DNA from 2 places in the Exiguobacterium sp. E17S genome. Region 2 is predicted to be linked to the other one. Evidence: a T-box and tRNA genes for the amino acid it is inferred to sense, from the RefSeq annotation. Region 2 holds a T-box; the other holds one or more tRNA genes.

Region 1 (12,698 bases), 570 kb from region 2:
GCCTAAACCGATCGACTTGCTCGGAATGGATCAACAGTTACAATCCGTCGAACGGCTCCTCGTCTTGGTCGCACCGGAAGAGACCTCGAACGAACTGCTTGAATTACTCAGTTCGATCAGTGCTGCGATCATCGAGAGTCCCGAACAAATGGATCAATTCGAGTTCGGGGAGGAACAGACGATTCGTCTGCTTTTGAATCGAACGTTTCGAACGGTCATTGATCAATTCTTAGGTCACACTTGAAAAATCCCTGTCACTCCATTCCTGAAGTGACAGGGATTTTTTCACGTCAAGCAGGCTTCTTTTCAGTCTGTCCAACTTCTTGGACAAAGACTGAACTAGGAAAGATTGAGTAAGCGCTTGCAGTACTCTTACAATAAGGTCATAGCAAAGCAATCATCTTATCAACTCATACACGAAATGGAGGCTAACGCAATGGCGACAGCTCAAAATGGAGCACGGGGCATCCGTGTACAAGTTCAACGGTTCGGAAGCTTTTTAAGCGGTATGGTCATGCCGAACATCGGTGCATTCATCGCCTGGGGGATCATCACGGCACTGTTCATCCCAACTGGATGGGCACCAAATAAGGAACTCGGTGAACTCGTCGGTCCGACAATCACCTATCTCTTACCGTTGCTGATCGGATACACAGGCGGGAAATTAATGCATGACGTCAGAGGAGGCGTCGTCGGGACGCTCGCGACGATGGGGGTCATCGTCGGAACAGAGATTCCGATGTTCCTCGGTGCCATGATCATGGGACCACTTGGCGGATACGTCATCAAAAAGTTCGATCAGTTAATCGAAGGAAAAATCAAACCAGGTCTCGAAATGCTCGTCAACAATTTCTCGGTCGGAATCATCGGTGGGTTGTTGATGCTCGGTGGATTCAAAGTATTCGGACCACTCATGACAGGTCTTGACGACATCATGGCTGCAGCAGTTGGTGCGATCGTCAGTGCACACTTGCTACCATTAGCGAGTTTGTTCATTGAACCAGCGAAAATTTTATTCTTGAACAACGCCATCAACCACGGCATCTTAAGTCCACTTGGTCTCGATCAAGTAAACGAGGCGGGCAAATCAGTTCTGTTCTTACTCGAAGCTAACCCCGGTCCGGGTCTCGGATTGTTACTCGCTTACTCGTTCTTCGGTTCTGGCGCAGCAAAGAAAACAGCACCGGGTGCTGCGTTCATTCAGTTCATCGGTGGGATTCACGAAATTTACTTCCCTTATGTCTTGATGAAGCCGGTCTTATTGCTTGCGATGATCGCAGGTGGTATGAGTGGGATCCTCACATTCGTCCTATTTGATGTCGGTTTAGTTGCACCTGCTTCACCAGGTAGTATCATTGCGGTTCTTGCAATGGCATCCCGCGGTTCTTACGTCGGATTGATCGCCGGTGTTCTTGTTTCAGCATCTGTGACCTTCGTTGTCTCAACTGTTCTGCTGAAGACAAGCAAAGCAAAAGAGACATCCCTTGAAGAAGCAAGCGCGAACGTCAGTGCGATGAAAGGAAAACAATCGATTGCCTCGACACTCGTTTCAGCTGATGCCAAACCACTTGCGGAAGTCGAACATATCATCTTCGCTTGTGACGCTGGTATGGGATCGAGTGCGATGGGAGCATCCGTCCTTCGCAATAAGATCAATAAAGCGGGCTTACCGATCAAGGTAACGAATACGTCGATCAGTCAATTGCCGCCAAACGCCGAACTGATCATCACGCATCGTGATTTGACGGAGCGGGCGAAGGAACAGGTACCAACGGCAGAACACCGATCAGTCGATAATTTCTTAAATGCCGGATATTATGATCAACTCGTTCATGAGATCGAAACAGCAAGAAATAAGATTTCTTAAAAATAAAGATAGAGATATTCAAGGAGGAATAAACATGACAACGACAATGAACCTTTCACCGGAACTTGTATTACTGGACCAACAATTCGCAGACGAGACGGCAGCCATTACGGCTGCCGGTCAACTCCTCGTCGATCATGGATATGTCGAAGCGGGTTATATCGATTCAATGCAAGAGCGTCACGCTTTATCAACGGTCTATATCGGTAATCATGTCGCAATTCCCCACGGAACAGAGTCGGCTAAATCACAAGTCAAGAAAACAGGACTATCGATTCTACAAGTACCGCAAGGCGTAACGTTCGGAACGGAACAAGCACGACTCGTCATCGGTATCGCTGGCGTCGGGGACGAACATCTCGAGTTGCTCTCGAATATCGCGGTCATTTGCTCCGATGAGGAGAACGTCGAGCGTATCGTGGCAGCGACATCAAAAGAAGAAATCATCGCCTTATTGACAGCGGAGGTGTAAGCATGAAAGCCATTCATTTTGGTGCCGGTAACATCGGACGTGGGTTCATCGGCTTACAACTCGTCAAGACGGGTTACGAAGTCTGTTTCGTCGATGTCAATACGACGGTCGTCGATGCATTAAAAGCACGTCATACCTATGAAGTCGGTTATGCCTCTGAACAAGGAGGACGTGAACGGGTCGACGGCGTGACAGCGCTCAACAGCTTGTCTGAACCGGATCAGGTCATTGCAGCGATTCGCGATGCAGATGTGATTACAACAGCTGTCGGACCGAGCTTGTTGTCGAAAGTCGCTCCTTTGATCGCGGAAGGGTTACGTCAACGTGATCAAAAGACACCTGTCTACGTCATTGCGTGTGAGAACATGATTGGTGGGTCAAAACACTTGCAAGCAGAGGTAGCGAAACATCACCCCGTAGCGGAAAACTGGTATTTCCCGAATGCAGCGGTTGACCGGATCGTACCGCTTCAACATCACGAAGACCCGTTGTACGTCGAAGTGGAAGAATTCTTTGAATGGGTGATTGAGACGACTGGACTACCGGAAGCCTATCCACGGATCGAAGGTGTCACCTATGTCGAGAACATCGAACCGTTCATCGAGCGGAAGCTGTTCACCGTCAACACGGGACATGCGATCGCTTCTTATCTCGGAGCACTATTCCATAAAGAGACGATCGCTGAAAGTCTAACGGATCCACGCATCCGTCGTGGTGTCCAGACAGCACTTTACGAAACAGGATGGCTATTACTTGAAAAGTACGGCTTTAATCCGGTCGATCATAGTGCGTATATCCAAAAGAATATGAAACGCTTTGAAAACCCGCGGATTCATGATGAAATCATACGTGTCGCTCGTTCACCGATTCGTAAACTGAGTCCAAGTGACCGACTCGTCAAACCAGCAAAGGAATTGATGGAGCGTGGCATCGAAGCAGATGGATTAGCGCGTGGGATCGCAGCAGCTCTAACCTATTTCGATCCAAATGATTCAGAATCTTCGGAATTAAATGCATATATTACGAAACATGGAATCGAAGATGCGCTAAACGCGTATTTACAATTATCGGCAACGGATCCACTTGGATCTCGAATCATCGAACATTATGAAGCGATGCAACACCAAGTCAATTCGATTGCTTAAGAATAAGTGTTCTCAACACCTTTCACGGGATGTGAAAGGTGTTTTTGTATATCGAATTAAATGCGACGTGTCGTCATCGAAATGATCAGTTTTTGAAATTCTTCTATCACAATTTGATTACAATTTGTATATTAAATTTGGAATATTCGAAAACGAATATTTAGCGATTAAAATACATTGTACGCTATATGAACGGAACATCTCTATTCCGATTTTTCAGGTAAGAGAAGGTGATCATATGTTGAATTATAAAGTGAACGTATATAGATTAAACGGAGCACGACCAAAAACTACAAAAGGAACCGGACCAAAACATTTGATTTATTCGAGTCAATTTTCTTCGCGTACGCCAGTCCATTTATTGCATCAACTCATCTTGAATCGACTATTGGTTGAACAAGAAAAAAACCTTGATTTGACGTACACGATCGAAGTAAATGCGGTACTTGATCAATTCGTGATCGACGTCCGTGTCTTTTCGACAGATACGGTCAGTGTCCAAGTTGAGCGTGACTTGATTGAAATCATTGAACGCGAAGAAGTCCGTCATATCCCGGCTCTTGAAATCGGGAAACCTGATTTTGCTGAATTCGCCCACATCGTCTTAAAGGTGAAGGAAGGTGGACCACGCCTTTCACAAGAGGATACGCAACGAATTTTCAATGAGTCTGGTGTTCGAGGACGAATCATCCTGCACAAGGAGCGCATCGATAGTCATGAGCCCTCCCATTCGATTCAGTTGTTGATTGGTGGGGCCGAGAAGTGTTTGTATAGTCTTTCGCAATATCAGCTTGATCCACTCTTCCGTAAACATGGTTTGACGATTCAATCCTTGAATCTGTTACCGTTTGATTTATTCTTGATTCGTGACAAAATTGCGATGCTGTCTTCGGCAGATGCTTCGCAACTGTGGATTGATGACATCACGACATCCAAGAACGGACGATCACATCAGATTTGTTTTAACGATGGGAATGAATGCATGACGGTCATCTGTGATCTTCATGGATCAATTCGGTCTTATAAGTGTTCGTGATGGTTTAACTCTTCTTCGAATAGGCTACATTCTTAACAGAGGTTCTAACGAAGGGGAGTCGAACAATCATGTTATCTAAACAACAGACGGAAGAATTCAAGCAACGGTTATTAAAGGAAAAAGAAAAGACGACATCAAACATCGAACAACGCGATACCGACTACGATGAAGGTGAATTGTCGAGTTACGATAATCATCCTGCCGATTCCGGCGATGAATTGTTCTTGCGGGAACGCGATCAAGCAATCACGGACATGCAAGAGGATATGCTCTCGGATGTGGACCGTGCCCTAAAAGCGATCGAGGACGGAACGTATGGCATTTGTAAGGTCTGTGGAAAAGAGATTGAGATTGAACGTCTTGATATCATTCCGGAAACGTTATTATGCATCGAGCATGCAAAAGAAGAAGCAGAACAAAACGAGAACGACCCGAATTCGCGACCAAGCGAAGAAGACGTACTGGATCCATCTGTCACAGCCCGCGGGAAAGACATCGACGGTGATACGGATGGATTCTCGAAAGTAAGTGATTTCGGTAGTTCCGATACACCGTCTGACCAAGAAGACGGAATTGACCCGACACGGTCTTGACCGGCAAAACATCTCCCGAAAATGGAGATGTTTTTTCTCGAAAAAAATCATAAATAGTTACCGGAATTTTTTGACTTTTCATATAATTTTGGTACGATGGTATCGAGGGGGCTGTTTTAGCCTATATTAAAATGTAAGCGCATACAAGCATCCGTCTCACTGCTTGACCATTTTAGTTGAGGGAGGAAATAATGCATGATTTATGACATTCCGAACAAGCAAGGGTCAAAAGTACAGTACAAGGAACGGTATGAAAATTACATCAACGGAAAGTGGACGGCACCTGTCGGGGGAGAATATTTTGATAATGTCACACCTGTCACTGGTAAAGTATTGTGCCAAGTCGCTCGTTCCGGTAAGGAAGATATCGAACTGGCTCTTGACGCAGCACACGCGGCAAAAGAAGCATGGGGGAAAACGTCTGTAACGGAACGCTCAAACATTTTAAATAAAATCGCGAATCGGATGGAAGAAAACCTTGAGATGCTCGCTTATGCAGAGACACTTGAGAACGGGAAAGCGGTCCGTGAGACACTCAACGCCGATCTACCGCTCGCAATCGATCACTTCCGTTATTTCGCCGGCGTCATCCGTGCCCAAGAAGGTTCGGTCGGCGAACTCGATCAAGATACGGTCGCGTATCACTTCCATGAGCCACTTGGCGTCGTTGGTCAAATCATTCCATGGAACTTCCCACTCCTGATGGCTGTCTGGAAACTAGCGCCAGCACTCGCGGCAGGGAACTGCGTCGTCTTAAAACCAGCAGAACAAACACCAGCGAGCATCATGGTACTCGTTGAGCTCATTGAGGATTTACTCCCACCGGGTGTTCTTAACATCGTCAACGGTTTTGGTCTTGAAGCAGGGAAACCGCTCGCGTCGAGCAAACGGATAGCCAAAATCGCCTTTACGGGTGAGACGACGACAGGACGTTTGATCATGCAGTACGCATCACAAAATTTGATTCCAGTCACACTCGAACTCGGTGGGAAATCACCGAATATCTTCTTTGAGGATATCATGCAGGCAGACGATGCTTTCTTCGATAAAGCAATCGAAGGATTACTGATGTTCGCGTTGAATCAAGGGGAAGTCTGTACGTGTCCGTCGCGTGCCTTGATTCAAGAATCGATTTACGAACCGTTCATGGAACGTGTTCTTGAGCGCGTCAAAGCCATCAAGATCGGAAATCCCCTTGATTCGGACGTCATGATGGGTGCTCAAGCTTCGAACGAGCAGATGGAGAAAATTCTTTCATATCTTGAAATCGGTAAGTCAGAAGGCGCAGAATGTCTCATCGGTGGAGAGCGCAACATGCTCGAAGGCGATCTCGCAGAAGGGTATTACATCCAACCGACGATCTTTAAGGGACACAATAAGATGCGAATCTTCCAAGAAGAAATTTTCGGACCGGTCTTGTCGGTCACGACATTCAAGACGGAAGAAGAAGCTCTCGAAATTGCGAATGATACGTTGTACGGTCTTGGAGCCGGCGTCTGGACGCGCGATATGAATCGTGCTTACCGGTTTGGTCGGGCGATCGAAGCAGGGCGCGTTTGGACGAACTGTTACCACCAATACCCAGCTCATGCGGCGTTTGGTGGTTACAAAATGTCAGGTATCGGACGTGAAAACCATAAGATGATGCTCAACCATTACCAACGGACGAAAAACCTACTCGTTAGCTACAACCCGAATAAACTCGGTTTCTTCTAAGTCGGAAAGGACGTGGATGCAAATGGTGGAACGTGTTCAGGCGACAGCAGCTTGTCTAGAGTTAATCGACCAGTTGAGAGAAAAACACGGTCCGTTGATGTTTCATCAATCTGGTGGTTGTTGCGATGGCAGTTCCCCGATGTGTTTTGCGCAGGGTGATCTATTCCTTGGAGATCAGGATAAAAAACTGGGAGAGATCGGTGGTTGTCCGTTTTATATTCATGAAGATCAATATGAGTACTGGAAACATACGCAACTCATCATTGATGTCGTGGATGGTCGAGGCGGAATGTTCTCTCTTGAAGGTGTCGAAGGGAAACGTTTTTTGACACGCTCCCGTGCGTTCACGCAAGAGGAATACGCTGAACTATCAGCATCAAGCTAATAAAGGAATCAAACACGGTTTCGTCGATGCGACTTGTTCATTCAGGTCGCTTGTACGGAATCGTGTTTTTTGTTCGTATCACAACGTTCGAACAGGATAAAAGTTGGTAATGCGGCATAAGAACGGTATAATGAACTCATATTTTGACGAGAAGATAGTTTCACACTATGACATTATAGGGGGTCACCATGAAATATCCATTTTTAGGTTGGACAGGTCAAACGATCGGAGTGACGGCGCCCTCCTCCGGATTACGTGAACAGCAACAGGAATGGGTCGAACAAGCAGTTGAACAGGTACAAGCACGGCAAATGAACGTCCGTTTAGGCGAAACGATTTGGTCGCATCAACTTGCTGAGAGTGCACCGGTCAAACAACGCGCCGAAGAATTGAATCACATGATGACGGATGAGACGATTGATGCCGTCATCCCGCCATTTGGCGGGGAACGCGCCATTGATCTTTTACCCGAGTTGACGCTAGCTACTTACCAAACAAAATGGTTGCTTGGCTATTCCGATATCAGTACGTTATTGCTCAGTCTGACGCTTCAGACGGGAATCGCGACAGCACATGGTCCGACTTTCGTTGAGCTTCGGAGTGAAGAATGGGACGAGACGACAAGTGCCTGGCGACGGGTGCTCGCGACGCCAACTGGAGGAACCGTCACACAATGGGCTTCCGATCGTTATCAATCCGAGTGGACTGATGAAGAACGTCCAACGGGTTCGTTATTTCAGCTAACGGAAGCGACGGAATGGAAAGCACTTGATGAGCGAACAGAAGTGACTGGACGGTTACTTGGTGGGTGTCTGGAGACGATTCGCCATCTGATTGGCACACCGTATGGAGATGTGCAGCGTTTCCAGCGTGAAGAGATCAACGGAGAACCGATCCTCTGGTACTTCGAGGTGTCTGAAGCGAATTCTGCAGAGGTGCACCGGACGTTACGACAAATGGCGTATGCTGGGTGGTTCGACCATGCGGCTGGCTTTTTATTCGGGCGCACGTCTGCAAGGATTACAGAAGACCTGACATGGCTAGACGTGTATCAATATCTAGCGGATGAGACGGGCTTACCAGTCTTATACGATCTTGACATCGGTCATCAGCCGCCACAGTTGACGTTAATCAATGGAGCGACGGGTACGGTTCGTATTCAAGGAAAAGATTCACGAATCGATCTGACGTTCAACTAAAAAGGAGAGCACGCAATGGCACGTCGTAAGTTTCAAGCATTAGGCGTTTATAAACGCGTCCATATCAACCCGGAGACCCGTCGGATGACGTTACCGGAACCATTTTACGATGCACTTCGTCTAGAAGATGAATTGCTGATTGCACAAGTCGGAGATGTTCTCGTCATGCGACGTCCGGGGGAGGTCGTCGAGACAGAAACGGATTTATTGAGCGAACTCGTAGAAGATGGATTCACGGGTACAGAGCTCATTCAAGAGTTTGCCTACCGGCGTCAGCAACAAGAACAACGATTACGTCAACAAGTCTTGCAGGATGAAGAGGATGACCATGCTGCTCAACTGAAGATCGAGCTATAACGGAAAGAAGGAGTGGGGCAGATGCGGCGCAGAACAAAAATTGGAATCGGAGTCATTGGATCCGGATTAGTAGCAGCGAGTTATTATTTTTATGAGATGGCAATCGCTACGAATCCAAAGCCATTCTTATCGAATAATCGAGATTTGAGTGACGAGATGGTCCGATTGATGCAACCTGGTCAGACGTGGATCAAGGAGCAACCGCTTGAGCGGATCGAGATTGAAGCGAAAGACGGCTTAACGTTACGCGGGCATTTCCTTCCGTCACCTGTTCCGTCAGATCGGATCGTCATTCTCGTGCACGGGTACGGAGGCGTCGGAACGGATTTAGCCGGATTCGCCTATCTGTACCATCAGGCCGGTTTCCATGTCATGATGCCCGATAATCGTGGTCACGGGATGAGTGACGGTCACTATATCGGATTCGGATGGCATGACCGGGAAGATTGTCTCAGTTGGTCGAACTATCTGATTGAACGGATCGGACAGGAGGCGAAACTATTCCTGCATGGCGTATCGATGGGAGGGGCGACCGTATTGATGACGAGTGGCGAACAACTCCCACCACAAATCAAAGGAATCATTTCTGATTGTGCCTATACGTCCGTCAATGCTGTCCTTGCGTACCAGATGAAGCGGATGTACCGACTACCACACTTCCCGTTCTTAGGGATGACGAGTGTATTGACGAAGCTAAAGGCAGGTTATACGTTCCGTGAAGCATCTGCGCTGAAACAGGTCAAAAAGGCACAAGTACCGATTTTGTTCATCCATGGTGGGGAGGATACATTCGTACCGACAGACATGGTGTATGAGCTATATGAAGCTTGTCCGACGGAAAAAGAGCTCGTCGTCATTCCAAATGCCGCTCACGCGATGGCCTATTTTGAGGATCCAGCATTGTATGATGATGTCGTCGAGAAGTTCGTACGTAACATCTTGCGAAATGATTGACAACTCAGTTCGTTACCCGCTATATTAATATCATAAATCAACGTCGTCGTGGCGGAACTGGTAGACGCGCTAGACTCAGAATCTAGTGGTGGCAACACCGTGGAGGTTCAAGTCCTCTCGGCGGCATAAATGATTGAAGGAGGCAATCCCAGTAAGGGATTGCCTCCTTTTTTGTTGCTGAATAGAAAACGATTTCAACGAATAAAAATTCAGAAATGTTTATCTTTTTAGAATTTTTCTGGTAAAATACGTTTTAAAGAGGGTACTCTTCAGGGAAAGTACTAAGTGAAGTAGACAATCTTTAACACATAGGAGAGGGGAAACAAACATGAAAAAAGGGAGTATCTTGTTAGCGCTCTTGATGAGCTGTGTTCTCGTGCTTGGTGCATGTAGTATCGGTTCGAAAGATGAAGAGTCGTCAGAAGGAAAGACGTACAAGGTCGGCATTGACGTCACGTATCCACCATTCGAATATAAAGACGGGGATACGTACAAAGGAATCGACATCGATCTCATGAAAGCAATCGCGAAGGATCAGAACTTCAAGATTCAATTTGAAGCTATGGACTTTAGCGGTATCATTCCGGCACTTCAAGCAAACCAATTGGACGTTGCCATTGCCGGTATGAGTATTACGCCAGAACGGAAGAAAGTCGTCACATTCTCGGATCCATACTTCAAAGCTGGTCTTATTCTAGTCGTCAAAGAAGATGAGAATGGTATTAAATCCGTCAACGATTTAAAGGGGAAAAAAGTAGCCGTCAAAAAGGGAACGACGGGTGCGAAATATGCAACGGACAACGCAGATAAGCTTGGCTTCACGGTCACACAGTTCAATGACAGCCCAGCGATGTTCCAAGAAGTGAAGAACGGTAACGCAGCAGCCTTGATCGAAGATTATCCTGTCATCTCATATGCAAACAAACAACAAAACCTTGGATTAAAACTTGTCGGAGATCGTCTCAACGGGGACAACTACGGAATCGCTGTCTTAAAAGGTGAGAACGAGGATCTGATGAAGAAAATCAACAAAGGACTTGCGAATCTGAAAGAAAACGGTGAATACGATAAAATCGTTGACACGTATCTGAAATAAGTCGCAAGGCGATAAGGGAGTGGGATAGCCAATGGAAGTGGTCAAAACCGCATTTCCATTTTTCTTGGAAGGGCTTCAAGTCACATTGTATATTTTCATCATCGCGGTCATCGTCGGCTTTCTGATTGGCTTAGTCGTCGCATTGATGCGATTATCACCATTAAAAATCTTAAACGGGATCGCGATCGTCTACATCGATGTCATTCGCGGAACGCCGTTCATCGTTCAGTTATTCTTCATCTACTTTGGACTCAATTCGCTCGAATGGTTATCGATGGACCGGATGTATGCAGGGATACTGACGGTCGCAATCAATGCCGGTGCTTATTTTGCGGAAATCATTCGAGCTGGTATCCAGTCGATTGATAAAGGACAAACAGAAGCTGCACGTTCACTCGGGATGACAGGGCGTCAAACGATGGTACAGATCATCCTACCGCAAGCATTTCGTCGGATGTTACCAACGATTACGAACCAATCGATCATCAGCTTAAAAGATACCTCGTTGTTGTCGATTATCGGCATCGCTGACTTGACGCAACAAGGTCAAGTGCAGCAGTCAACGACGTTTGAACCATTCATCGTCTGGTCCGTCGTCGGATTGATGTACTTCGTCATCATTTATCTCTTGTCCTTAGTGGCGAAGTTCTTGGAACGGAGGTTTACATTACGATGAGTATCATTGAAGTAAAGAATCTAAAGAAATCATTTGGTTCGAATGAAGTCTTAAAAGACATCAACGTCTCGATTGCCGAAAAAGAAGTCGTTTGTGTCATCGGTCCGTCGGGATCTGGGAAAAGTACGTTTCTACGCTGTTTGAATCGATTGGAAGAGATTACAGGTGGTACCGTCATCGTCGATGATTTCGACATCACGAGTCCAAAAGTCGATATCAACAAGGTCCGGGAAGAAGTCGGGATGGTCTTTCAACATTTTAATCTCTTCCCGCACAAGACCGTGCTAGAAAACGTCACGCTTGCACCGATCAAAGTACGCAAAGTGGATAAAGAACAGGCGAAACAGCGGGCACTTGAACTCCTCGATAAAGTCGGATTACGGGAAAAAGCCGATAATTATCCAGGCGAATTATCTGGGGGGCAAAAACAGCGGGTCGCGATTGCCCGCGCGCTTGCAATGAATCCGAAAATCATGTTATTCGATGAGCCGACGTCAGCGCTCGACCCGGAAATGGTCGGTGACGTGCTTGCCGTCATGAAACAACTTGCCCTTGAAGGCATGACGATGGTCGTCGTGACCCATGAGATGGGATTTGCTCGTGAGGTCGGAGATCGCGTCTTATTCATGGATGGTGGCTATATCGTCGAAGAGAACGTACCACAAGCATTGTTTGATTCTCCACAACACGAACGGACGCAATCGTTCCTTAGTAAAGTCTTATGATGGAACCGGCGTATCTAAATGCGGATACGCCGGTTTTTTGACGAATCATAAATAACTGGCTAAGCGCTCATAAGAAAAACTTATACATTTAAGCGTGAGAATTTGGGAATTCGAAATGCACACACAGGAAAAGAGTAGTAATATAGTAACGAAGGCACTTTCATGGAAGAATGACACGATCATTCCTTCTCATGACGTTCAGCGTTTTATTCATGCAATTCCTTTTGAAAGCGCTAACAGGTAGAGGGCTGGAAACACATCGAGTATCCACTGGATGTGTGGGGAGAAATATAGAAACGGGGGGAACCGTACATGGCAGGCCACGAGCAAGATCAACAAGCATTCTATGGACCAAACCTTGGCTACATCATTGAATTGTACGAGCGTTTTTTAGAAGACAAGACATCCGTTGATGAGGAGACACGTGCTTATTTCGAAGAGCATGGTGCACCCGTGACGGAACCAGTCGTACCGATG
Region 2 (12,698 bases):
TTCTCAGGTAAAGATCCAACAAAAGTCGACCGTTCAGCTGCATACGCAGCACGTTACGTCGCGAAGAACCTCGTTGCTGCAGGTCTTGCAGATAAAGCAGAAGTTCAACTCGCGTACGCAATCGGTGTCGCGCACCCAGTATCAATCGCGGTTGACACATTCGGTACAGGAAAACTTCCTGAAGCGCAACTCGTCGAATTGGTTGCTGAAAACTTCGATCTTCGTCCGGCTGGAATCATCAACATGCTTGATCTCCGTCGTCCGATCTATCGTCAAACAGCTGCATACGGTCACTTCGGTCGTACAGATGTTGAGCTTCCATGGGAGCAAACAGATAAAGCAGCAGTTCTTGAAGAACAAGCAAAACGTTTCGCATAATCAAAAAGTCCGAGAACCCTACGCGGGTTTTCGGACTTTTTTGTTTACGGGGAACTTTGCAGGAAACGAATGTTTTTTCTAGAAGAGGGTAAAAGTACATGAGTCGATTCGTATGAATACAAAGGGGGGTTCCGATTATGGAAATACGCGAAGCTATTCCAGCTGATGCAGGACGTATTCATGACATTGCCGTCACATCTTGGTTGGATACGTATGCAGAAATCTATTCCGAACGTTCGAAAGCGCATTTCGTGCAGGAGGCGTATCCGCAAGAAGAAGTCGTTCGTGCGATCCGGACGGCGGAAGAAGCACGGGGAGAGTATTTTTATGTCGGAATCATCGATGAGGAAATCGTCGGTTTCATTCATGCTGTTGATGTTGAGGGAACGTGGGAGATCATTCGTCTGTACGTCTTGCCGAAATATCAGCAAAACGGCATCGGGCGACGGCTGATCCGTGAACTCGAACGACAAGGAGCCGTCCCACTCGAAGTATACGTGGAGGCACGTAACTATAAAGCACGTCAGTTCTTAACCTCATTCGGTTTTGAAGAACTCAGTGAGATGACGGAAGAAGTCTTTGGGCAAGTAGAATCTGTCATTCGTCTTCGCCATGTCGCCTCATGAAATCCGTCTTGGGACGGTTTCGTGTGCGTTTGAAATAAGGTATCGTAAAAAGGAAGTATGAAGTGAAGAGGTGAGTTTGTGGTTGAACAACCAACAGGAATCATCGTATTAGTCTATCCGTTACAACTGCGTGCCCGTCCGAGTGAAGCCTTGATTCGGGTACTCGAACGAGAGTATGAAGTATTACTTGTCGACGCACCACGTCGCATCTCGTTTGAAGAGCATGGTCAACTGTTAAAAGAAGCATTACGTGAAGCCGGGAAACGCAAGCTACCGATTCATATCGTTGCCTGTAGCATGGGCGCACTCGTCGTCAATCGTCTGTTGCAAGAATATGAATTACCGGTCGCAAGCCTTGCGTTCATTTCACCGTTGTTTGATTGGCATCCGTCAAAACAACTCGGAGGCGTCAAACAAGTCTTTGCAAGTGCGTTCGATCGTTTCCGGCCCGATGCGCCACTCGGTACGTTGCCGTTTGGTCAAAGTACGGAAGATACCGTTCGCATCGGTGAACTGACCTATGCACAGTACCGGGAAATCGAAGAAGAGATCGTCGTACATGACGAGGAACGAAAAAAACTGCCGCGTGTGAACTTGGCTTGTTTTTATGCACCGGACGATCAGTTCGCAGACGTCAAGTTGACGCTTGAAGTATGCCGGAAAATGGGTGGCGATCAGATTTACTTACAACGTCTACACGGATTTCCGCATTTTAGTTTCGAACGGTTGAACACACGGTTTGCAGAAAAATTAATGTTGTTCTTTAAGCTTGTTGAAGAATGAAATAACAAAAGTGATGCCTCTAAAAAGGGGCATCACTTTTTTGTGTCCCATCATCCGCGTACTTTTTTCTCGATCGCGATGATAAACGGGGGATGATTTTGTTGATTCAAGAAACGGTACTGGAGAACGGCATAATCTTGCTGATCAAGGGCTGTGACGTAATCGAGGACAGCGTCGCGTTCCCGTTTTCCCTCCAGGTGACCGTGATAGACGACGAGGACGACAAGACCGCCGGGAGCGAGGACCGGGAGGAGGGCATCGAGTGCTTCGAGCGTCTCTTCACCTGTCGTCGTGATCGATTTGTCGCTTCCAGGCAGGTAGCCGAGATTGAAGACACCGGCACGAACAGGACGTTGTTCGTCCGAAAGACGGGCACCGACATGGATGTGGCTTTCATGATAAAGGTCGACGCGTGCTAACATTCCGGCTTCGTCGAGACGTCGAGTCGATTCCTCGATGGCTTGTGCCTGGACGTCGAACGCAAGGACTCGACCTTCTGGACCGACGCGTTCTGCTAAAAACTGTGTATCATGTCCATTTCCGGCAGTCATATCGACGACGCAGTCTCCGGGTTCGATAACGGACTCGAGTAATTGTTTCGTATAAGGTAGTACACGGGCAAGTGACATGGCATAGACTCCTGTTCCTATGATCTGTTTTTCTAGTAATGGTTCAGTATGTGCAAGATTCTTTCTGCATTATATCATTTTTTGATTCGTTGACGAAAAGCGAAGTGGCTTGACAGCTAGGGGACGGATTGCGTAAAGTGGCAAGGTTGAGAATGAAATAGGAGGACCACAGGTATGCCAAAATTACCAAAAGCGGTCTGGATCCTCGTCCTTGCGATGGCCATCAATACGACGGGATCCTCTTTTTTATGGCCGTTTAATACATTATATATTCATGAATATCTAGGAGAGTCGATGACAAAAGCAGGGATGGCGTTGTTCGTCAACTCGGCCTTAGCAATCGTCGGAAACTACTTAGGTGGAAAAGCGTTTGACCGTCTCGGTGGCAAGAAGACGCTTGTCATCAGTGTCATCGGACTTGTCCTGTCTTCCGTCGGCTTGTTGCTGTTTCATCAGACGTACCTCGGATACGTCGCGATGCTTGGATTGATTGGATTCGTCGGTGGGATGGTTTTTCCGACGATCTACGCGATGACGGGTGTCATTTGGCCTGAAGGCGGGCGTCGTGCCTTTAATGCGATCTATGTCGCACAAAACGTTGGTGTAGCGCTCGGGACAGCTGTCAGCGGTCAAATCGCTGCCTTTTCGATTCAGTACATCTTCATCGCCAATCTCGTCCTCTACATCGCCTTTGCCATCATTTTGTTCGTTGGTTTGTCCTGGATTCAGGCACCGGCGCGGATGCATGCGGTGCATGACGAGATCGAAACGACACGCACACCCCTTGCACGCGGTGCGGCACGGACGATGTTGCTCGTCTCGATTGGTTATGCCTTACTTTGGTTCGTTTATGTACAGTGGCAAGGAACCTTTGCTGTACATACGAAATCGCTCGGTGTCACGATTTCCGAATACTCGATTCTTTGGACGATTAACGGAGCACTCATCGTGTTCGCACAACCTTTACTAACACCAATTCTTCGTTGGTTTGGAGATGACTTAAAGCGACAATTGATGACCGGTACAGGAATCTTCCTCTTGTCTTATCTGATCGTTCCGTTCGCAGGAGGATTCAAGATGTTCCTCGTCGCGATGATCATCCTGACGATTGGTGAAATGTTCATCTGGCCAGCGGTTCCTGCCATGGCAGCGAGACTCGCGCCAATCGGAAAAGAAGGAGAATTCCAAGGGTACGTCAATATTGCTGCTTCAGCGGGGCGAATGATCAGTCCGACCGTTGGAGGGTTGATCTACGATTTATCTGGTATGTCAGCGGTCTTCTTGACATTGATTGGATTGATTCTGTTAGCGGGCGTCGTCTTCCTTCGTGCCATTCCAAAAATCACATCATGAACATCATCTGTAAGACAGCGGACATTATGACCGCTGTCTTTTGTTACGTCATTCGTTCGAAAATCATAAAATAAACATTTAATAATATGGAATATTTCGGCAAAGAAACGGGTACTTTTTAATCAAGAACTTGAAAAAGAAAGGTCATATGAACGTTGCTTCTTTTTGACTGGAGGTGCACGAATGGAAAGGTGTCAATTCATCACAGATGCCGCAACTTGGACGACACACGTACAGCAACAGCCTCTTGATATCTTCTACAGTCACCAATATGTCACGCTCAACGCTAGACCGTCTGAGCAAGCGGTGCTATTCCGTTATGAAGGTGATGCAGGAACACTGTTCTATCCCTTTTTAAAGCGCCGGATTTTTGATACGCCTTATTCAGATCTCATCACGCCGTATGGCTATGGTGGACCGGAAATCATCGGTCAACTGACTGCGACTGAAATGCAGCATGCACGCTTATTGTTTGAAAGGTGGGCAAAGCGAGAAGCGATCGTCTCGGAAATGATTCGCTTTAATCCATTGACGGGTAATGAACGCTTCATGCGGGATTGGACGAAAGTCTCCTTCATCCGTCATACGACGAGTATCGATTTACGCCCTTCAATAGAAGACATCATGCAGACATTTCATAAGAAGACGAGAAGTATGATTCGCAAATCGCTTGCCTCTCCTTTAACCGTTAGAACAGGAACACGAGACGACCTACCTGTCTTTGTAGCGTTGTATCATGAAACGATGGACCGGAAGAATGCTTCGGCTCATTACTATTTTACGGACAGTTATTTTGAACAATTATTTGAAGCAAATCCACTCTGTGAGCCATTGTTACTGATTGCGGAAATCGACGGAGAACCTGTTGGTGGATACTTCGTATTGCTCGGAAAAGAATATGCCCACGGTCATTTGATTGGTTGTAAGCGGGACGAAGCGAAGATGTTCCCGAATCAGCGACTCGAGTACGAAGCGATTCTTCAGACGAAAGCACGCGGTCTCGTCGAACAACATCTCGGGGGTGGATATCAAGAACGGGATAGTCTCTTTGAGAGTAAATGCCGTTACACCGGGTATCGTTTATTTGAGTATCATCAAGGAAAATCCATTCTTCAACCAGCCATATACGATCAGTTATGTGTACGATACGGGTCAGATGCTGATTCGGATTATTTTCCAGCTTACCGACAAACTAGTGTCCAAATGGCGACAAGTTAAACAGTAACTAAATGAAGAAGGCGAAACGACTACATCGTGTAGTCGTTTTTTTGATATGCTGAAATCATGATAGATCATTAAGGGGGATGTGTCTTGAAAAAACGAGGTCTTATTTTTGATATGGATGGGGTCATTTTAGATAGTGAAATTCGCTACTTCGAAGTCCATCAGCAAATGTTCAAAACGTTATCGATTCCGCTCGATCCAGTTCAGTATGCGACGTTCATGGGAAAAACAGGTGATGAGATGTGGGAAGAGCTTGTCGCCCAGCATCAGCTAAAAGAAACAGCTAGTGCGTTACTAGAAGAAGAACATCGGTTGTTTCAAATTCATGCAAAACCGGAGGAATGTGGTTTAAAAGAGGGAGTCAAACAAGTCATCGAGCAAGCGGCGTCTCTTGGTTACGATATCGGGATTGCCTCCTCAAGTTCGCTTCAAAAAATCGAACGCGTCATCCGTCATTATGAGCTTCCCATCACACATTACGTCAGTGGGGAAGAAGTCGTGCGTTCAAAGCCTGATCCTGCGATTTTTCATCTTGCAGCATCACGAATCGGGCACGCGCCTGAAGATTGTCTCGTCATTGAAGACGCTGCAAACGGGATGATCGGCGCAAAAGCAGCAGGCATGGAAGTGATTGCGCTTCTCGATGATCGGATGCCGATGCAACGTCTAGAACAAGCGGATCATGTAGCACGATCGCATGCAGAAATCGAGGAAATTTTACGGAAGCGTTGACGCTTGAGGAAGAAACAGATTACACTAGGAAAAGATAGTCAATTGCATGGAACTGAAGTAGTAGGGGAAAGGTGCCGTCAAGAGAGCTGGTGGAAGGTGCGAACCAGTCGGTAACAACCGTGAACTCGTCAGGGAGCACGATTCGTGAAGTCGTAGTAGCGAATCCGGTCTTTCACACCGTTATCCGTGAATCAAGCGGTCTGTCATAGACAGACAACGTGGGTGGTACCGCGGAAGCCAAACCGGTCTTTCGTCCCTATTCCTAGGGGCGGAGGACCGGTTTTTTTAGATTAGAGGAGGAAAAGACATGCCGTACAATCATCGCGAAATCGAACCAAAATGGCAGGCGCGTTGGGATCAAGACAACGCCTTCGTCACGACAGAAGATCCAGAAAAAGAAGGGTTTTATGCCCTTGATATGTTCCCGTATCCGTCAGGTGCCGGACTCCACGTCGGTCACCCGGAAGGCTACACAGCAACCGATATCCTCGCACGGATGAAACGGATGCAAGGATACAACGTCTTGCACCCAATGGGATGGGATGCGTTCGGGTTACCAGCAGAACAATACGCCCTCGATACAGGGAATGACCCACGTGAATTCACAGCGAAAAACATCGAGACGTTCAAGCGTCAGTTGAAAGAACTTGGATTCTCTTATGACTGGGATCGTGAAATCAACACGACGGATCCGAAGTATTACAAATGGACACAGTGGATCTTTACGAAGTTGTATGAAAAAGGACTTGCGTTCGTGGACGAAGTCGCGGTCAACTGGTGCCCAGCACTTGGAACCGTTCTTGCGAATGAAGAAGTCATCGACGGATTATCTGAACGCGGAAATCATCCAGTCGTGCGTGTCCCGATGCGTCAATGGGTCTTGAAAATCACGGAATATGCGGATCGTCTTCTTGAAGATCTCGATGACCTCGATTGGCCGGATTCTGTCAAAGAGATGCAACGGAACTGGATCGGGAAATCAGAAGGTGCTGAGATCGATTTCACGATTGATGGACACAAAAAACAAGTCACGGTCTTTACGACACGTCCGGACACAATCTTTGGTGCGACGTACCTCGTGCTTGCGCCGGAGCATCCATTCGTAGCTAACATCACGACAGCAGATCACAAGGAAGCCGTCGATACGTACATTTCGCAAGTCCAAACGAAGTCGGACCTCGAGCGGACGGATTTAGCGAAGGAAAAAACAGGCGTCTTCACGGGTGCTTTCGCCGTCAATCCAATCTCAGGTGATCGTCTTCCAATCTGGATCGCTGATTATGTCCTTGCTTCGTACGGAACGGGTGCAATCATGGCGGTCCCAGGACACGATGAGCGCGATCATGAATTCGCGAAACAATTCGACTTGCCAATCGTTGAAGTCGTCGCGGGTGGCAACGTTGATGAAGCAGCCTATACAGGAGAGGGCGAACACGTCAACTCGCATATGCTTGATGGTCTTGGAAAACAAGAAGCAATCGAGACGATGATTGCTGAACTCGAAACGAATCAAGTCGGACGTAAGAAAATCACGTATCGTCTCCGCGACTGGTTGTTCAGTCGTCAACGGTATTGGGGCGAGCCGATTCCAGTCGTTCATATGGAAGATGGTTCGATGAAGACGCTCAGCCAAGAGGAGTTACCGCTTGAACTTCCAATCATTCCGGAAATCAAACCGTCTGGTACAGGCGAATCACCACTTGCGCTTGCGGAAGACTGGTTGGATTATACGGATCCTGAAACAGGAATGAAAGGGCGTCGTGAGACGAATACGATGCCACAATGGGGCGGAAGCTGCTGGTATTATCTTCGTTTCATCGATCCGCACAATGAAGAGGCGATCGCGGATCCAGAAAAATTAAAATACTGGCTTCCAGTCGATATTTATATTGGTGGTGCGGAACACGCCGTTCTCCACTTGTTGTATGCGCGCTTCTGGCATAAAGTCTTGTATGATGCAGGCGTCGTACCAACAAAAGAACCATTCCAGAAGTTGTACAACCAAGGGATGATTCTTGGAGAGAACAACGAGAAGATGTCGAAATCACGCGGTAACGTCATCAATCCGGATGAAATCGTCAAATCGCATGGTGCGGATACGTTACGCTTGTACGAAATGTTCATGGGACCACTCGATGCATCAGTTGCCTGGTCGGAGAACGGTCTTGACGGGGCGCGTCGTTTCCTCGATCGTGTCTGGCGCTTGTTCGAACGGACAGCAGACATTCAGGACGTCACAGAAGTCGATGCTGACTTCGAGCGGACGTACCACCAGACGGTCAAGAAGGTCACGGAAGACTTCGCGAACATCCAGTTCAACACCGGAATTTCGCAACTCATGGTCTTCGTCAACGAAGCAAATAAACAGCCGGTTCTTCCGCGTCACTTCCTTCGTGGATTCATCCAATTGTTAACACCAGTCGCACCACACCTTGGTGAGGAACTCTGGGAACAACTTGGATTTGAAGAGACATTGACGTATGCGGCATGGCCAACATTCGATGAATCGAAACTCGTCAGCGATACGATGGAATTCGTCATTCAAGTGAACGGAAAGGTTCGCTCGAAAATCGAAATCAACATCGATGCGACAAAAGAAGAAATCGAAGCACTTGCCTTTGCTGATGAAAAGACACAAGAATGGATTGGCGACAAAACAGTTCGTAAAGTCATCGTCGTACCGAAAAAATTGATCAACATCGTGGCAAACTAAGCCATAGCCCCTTTCATTCGTTTGACGCGAATGGAGGGGGTTTCTTCATTTCCGTCGCAAGTCTGCTTTTTTTTTCAACGACCTTCTGCTACACTGAATCAGAAACCGAGAAAGAAAGGCGAGTACCATCAATGAAACGATCTTATATAGTCTATACAACGATTTTTGCTGTCGTTTCGGGGTTGATCCTTTGCGTACTGCTCGTCTTCTCGAAGCCGGAGACGTTGTCACGTATTCAGGAAACGTTCGCGAAAATCGAGACGCAATCGAAGCATCAGGCAGCCGTTAAACAGGTGCCACCGAAAACGCCTTCAGCTATTCCGAACCCGGAAGAGCCGTTAATCAAAAATGTCCAACACATGTTATATGATGATTCCATTGGTTCGTACCTCGTCGTCACAGACGATTATCGTTTCTTTGAAATCAGTGGAACCGGAGAACGTATCAACGCATCTTTCCAGTTAGAAGAAGGAAAGTTGTTGCTCGCTGGTCTTGACGGTATGACCCTCGTTGACGGGGAGACAGTCGCGTTACTGACGTCGAATCAGATTCTGGTCACGATTACGCGAAAAGACGGTGTCTGGAGCGAAGAAAAACGTGAAAAAGTACAAGGAACGACGATACGGGATAGTTTCCATGGTCTTGGATATGATGCGAAGAAAAAAGAATTCTATACGATTAATCATATTCGAGCACTGGGACGAGTCGAGGTGACTTATTTCGCGATGAAAGAGGATAAGATCAAGATTGATCCTGACGCCTCGGAAAAGAAAAAACGTGCATTGAAGAAAAAACAGAAACCGCCTTATCTGTCAGTCATCAAACGTGAGAAGATTGAAGCGGCGAGTGGGATGCGAAGTGATGCGAAGAAATCGTTCGAGTCTGAGTTCCGTCCGATTGGTCTTGCTGAACGACAAGGTCGGATCTACACACTCGATTCAGAAGCGCTCTATCTCTATTCGATCGATCGAAAGGACAAAACGATCACGGGCGAGACAGCTAGTCCGAAAGTATATGGTTCGAAAGGGATTTTCGTGCAAGATAATGAGTTGTTCGCGTTAGTCGTAACGGATAAATTCTCAAGCCGATCGTTTACACCGATTGATTAAATCCTGACAGAACAAGACCCGATTCCTCTGCTAAGCAGAAGAATCGGGTCTTGTTCATATTAAAAGACAGTATCACGTGCCATCTCTGCGGCGTGACTACCGGCGCAATGACCCGTCACGAATGCAGCGGTGATGTTGTAACCACCTGTATAGCCGTGGATATCAAGAATCTCCCCGGCAAAGAATAACCGCTCTGCTTTTTTCGACATCATCGTCTTTGGATCAATCTCTTTGATTGAGACGCCACCACCCGTGACGAAAGCTTTATCAAAGTCGAGCGTTCCCGTTGCTTTAAGTGGGAATCGCTTTAATTTTTGCAAGAAGTCCGTCCAGTCCTGTTTCTTGACTTGTGTGCAGACTTCATCGCCAAAGCCGATTTGAGCAAATAGAAGTTCAAGCAGACGTTCCGGCACGAAGCCGCGGAGGGCGTTGCGTACCGTTTTCTTGGGATTTGCTGCAAGCGCGGCTTGGAAGCGTTCGGTTAACGCACCGAGGGATTCGTCCGGGAAGAGATCGATTGATAAATGGACGATCGTCTCCTTCGAACGTTTGCGCTCCTTGATCGTGTACTGGCTACAGCGTAAAGCAATCGGACCGCTTAAACCGAAGTGGGTAAAGAGTAAGTCGCCCGTGTGTGTTTTGATTGCTTTATCTTTTTTGCCGTGGACCGTTAAGGCGACGTCACGTAGCGACAGCCCTTGTAATGTTTTTTCATGAATGAACGTATCACCTAACAAAATTGGAACTTCAGTTGGGAAGAGTTCCGTGATCGTATGACCCGCTTTTTCAGCCCACGGGTAGCCGTCACCTGTCGAACCGGTATGTGGAACAGATTGTCCGCCGACTGCAACGATGCAACTTTTTGCTTCAAGACGCATGCCGTTCTCTAAGATGACAGCTGCAAAAGAACCGTCTGGATGGAAGTCGAGCGTAGCGACCTGCGCGTCTGTTTGAATCTCGGCACCATGCGCGCGGATTTGGTCGATCAATACACGGACGACATCTGCTGCTTTATCCGAGACAGGAAACATCCGTCCATTGTCCTCTTCTTTGAGGGCGACACCAAACCCTTCGAAGAGTTCGATGATCGATTCATTATTGAATTGAGAAAAGGCACTATAAAGGAAACGTCCGTTTCCTGGAATCGACTGGACGAGTTCGTCGAGTGGTTTTCGGTTCGTGACGTTACAACGTCCGCCGCCAGAGATCGCAAGCTTCCGACCTAATTTATTTCCTTTATCAAGCAGGAGTGTTCGAGCTCCAGCCTGTAAAGAGGCGAGCGTCGCCATCAAGCCGCTCGGTCCGCCTCCGATTACGATTACATCGTACATAAGGTCACCTCATTCATAGAATTCTGCTTGTTTCACTTTAGCAGAAGTTGCGACTGTAAACAAACCGTCTCTTTCAATTCAAGATAGACAGCGGTATAATGATTTGCAATTGTGTACGAGAGAACTTGTATAATGAGACAGTCACGATCAGAGTGTCGAGTTTAAAAATTAGAAAGCGTGAGGGATGTTACCATGTCCACAGTCAGTAATAAGCAGTCTACTTCTTCCGGCAATTCAGGATTCGTTCGTGGAACGATGCTCCTGTCCGGTGCGTCACTGATTTCCCGCGCACTGGGTTTGATTTATCTCTTTCCGTTTCAGTTCATGGTCGGCGCGACAGGCATCATGTTCTATACCTATGCCTATAACTATTATGCGATCATGATCGGACTCGCGACAGCGGGGATTCCTGTCGCCGTCTCGAAATTCGTCGCCAAATACAATGCATTAGGAGAATATGATACGAGTGAACGGTTGTATCGGTCTGGTCTGAAAATCATGTCCTTGACCGGGATTGTTTCCTTCCTCGCTTTATTCTTTCTCGCACCGTATTTAGCACACCGGGCGATTCCAGGTGGTGACGTTGATTCAGCAGCCTACGTTGATGCCGTCACGATGACGATTCGTGGCGTGAGTTTCGCTTTACTCTTGATTCCACCGATGAGTATGACCCGAGGTTACTTCCAAGGATATCAATCGATGGGACCAACAGCGATTTCGCAAATCTTGGAACAAATCGTCCGAATCATCTTCTTGCTTGCAGGAGTCAGTATCGCGATTTACTTATTTGATTCAGGTGCAGCATTTGCCGCAACGATTGCAACGTTCAGCGCCTTCATTGGCGCAATCGGTAGTGTTGCGGTTCTTATCTATTATTTCCGCAAACGTGCCAGCGGCTTGCAAGAACTTCGTGCTACTCAAACCGTCCGTTCGCCGGATCGCCCGTTAACGGATTTGTATAAGGAATTATTGACGTATGCGATTCCAATCGTCATGGTTGGTCTTTCGACACCCCTTTATCAAGTCATCGACCAGAATACGATGAATGCCGCATTACAAAGTATCGGCTACACGCTCGAAGCGGCCGGAAACGCGACTGCCTATCTGATTGCGGATAGTCATAAGATCGTCTTGATTCCGGTGTCGGTCGCAACAGGATTGTCGTTGTCGGCAACTCCACTGTTGACAGCTTCCTTTACGCAAGGCGATATGCGGAAAGTACGGGCTCAAATCTCACAGATTTATCAACTCGTTTTCTTCGTGACGATTCCGGCAGTCGTCGGGATGATTCTCCTCAGTGAAGAAACGTTCCATGTGCTCTTCCCGAAAGATCAAGCGGCCTGGGTCTATCTGTTAAGTTATGCGCCGAGTGCGCTGTTCCTTGCCTTGTATTCTGTTACGGCAGCCGTCCTTCAAGGGATTAACCGTCAGTACTTCACGATCATCGCAACACTTGCTGGACTACTTGCGAAGTATCTCTTGAATGCGCCGTTGATTCATTTGACGGGTGATGGAACGGGTGCTGGTTATGCGACGATCATTGGTTATCTCGTTGCGACGGGATTGATGTTCTTCCGGATCACACAAACGGTGAAGTTCCCATTCAGTACGGTCTTGCGCCGGACATCTTTGATTCTAATCATCAGTGCATTGATGGGAGCAGGTGTTGCACTCGTGAAGTGGGGAATGGTGTCCTTCTTACCAGAGACGACATGGGCATCTCTGTTGATCCTGATCATTGGTGCGGCAGTTGGAATCGTGATTTTCGCTGGACTCTCGATTTGGAGTGGATTAGCAGAAGTCGTATTAGGACGTAAAAT

What was found. The T-box of region 2 lies ahead of leuS (leucine--tRNA ligase). A T-box ahead of a tRNA ligase gene usually reads a tRNA of that ligase, here a tRNA-Leu.
Region 1: it has a tRNA-Leu gene. The T-box ahead of leuS (leucine--tRNA ligase) is inferred to sense a tRNA for this amino acid. The anticodon was not compared.

Annotation. Positions count from the first base shown of each region.
Region 1 is NZ_JBYLRU010000001.1:809,506-822,203, reverse strand. Features, by position in the region: gene AC3B4V_RS04365 (BglG family transcription antiterminator) at 1-244, shown strand, start outside; gene AC3B4V_RS04360 (PTS mannitol transporter subunit IIBC) at 437-1,867, shown strand; gene AC3B4V_RS04355 (PTS mannitol transporter subunit IIA) at 1,902-2,339, shown strand; gene AC3B4V_RS04350 (mannitol-1-phosphate 5-dehydrogenase) at 2,342-3,484, shown strand; gene AC3B4V_RS04345 (hypothetical protein) at 3,723-4,520, shown strand; gene AC3B4V_RS04340 (TraR/DksA C4-type zinc finger protein) at 4,589-5,113, shown strand; gene adh (aldehyde dehydrogenase) at 5,309-6,829, shown strand; gene AC3B4V_RS04330 (DUF779 domain-containing protein) at 6,852-7,214, shown strand; gene AC3B4V_RS04325 (S66 family peptidase) at 7,403-8,413, shown strand; gene AC3B4V_RS04320 (hypothetical protein) at 8,429-8,770, shown strand; gene AC3B4V_RS04315 (alpha/beta hydrolase) at 8,792-9,724, shown strand; tRNA gene AC3B4V_RS04310 (tRNA-Leu) at 9,767-9,850, shown strand; gene AC3B4V_RS04305 (transporter substrate-binding domain-containing protein) at 10,053-10,820, shown strand; gene AC3B4V_RS04300 (amino acid ABC transporter permease) at 10,852-11,496, shown strand; gene AC3B4V_RS04295 (amino acid ABC transporter ATP-binding protein) at 11,493-12,221, shown strand; gene AC3B4V_RS04290 (2-oxoglutarate dehydrogenase E1 component) at 12,534-12,698, shown strand, end outside.
Region 2 is NZ_JBYLRU010000001.1:1,378,497-1,391,194, reverse strand. Features, by position in the region: gene metK (methionine adenosyltransferase) at 1-378, shown strand, start outside; gene AC3B4V_RS07185 (GNAT family N-acetyltransferase) at 516-1,004, shown strand; gene AC3B4V_RS07180 (serine aminopeptidase domain-containing protein) at 1,083-1,787, shown strand; gene mnmM (tRNA 5-(aminomethyl)-2-thiouridylate-methyltransferase MnmM) at 1,838-2,437, opposite strand; gene AC3B4V_RS07170 (MDR family MFS transporter) at 2,591-3,769, shown strand; gene AC3B4V_RS07165 (peptidoglycan bridge formation glycyltransferase FemA/FemB family protein) at 3,953-4,987, shown strand; gene AC3B4V_RS07160 (HAD family hydrolase) at 5,081-5,725, shown strand; T-box leader at 5,764-5,986, shown strand; gene leuS (leucine--tRNA ligase) at 6,033-8,438, shown strand; gene AC3B4V_RS07150 (hypothetical protein) at 8,570-9,547, shown strand; gene AC3B4V_RS07145 (BaiN/RdsA family NAD(P)/FAD-dependent oxidoreductase) at 9,607-10,878, opposite strand; gene AC3B4V_RS07140 (putative polysaccharide biosynthesis protein) at 11,071-12,698, shown strand, end outside.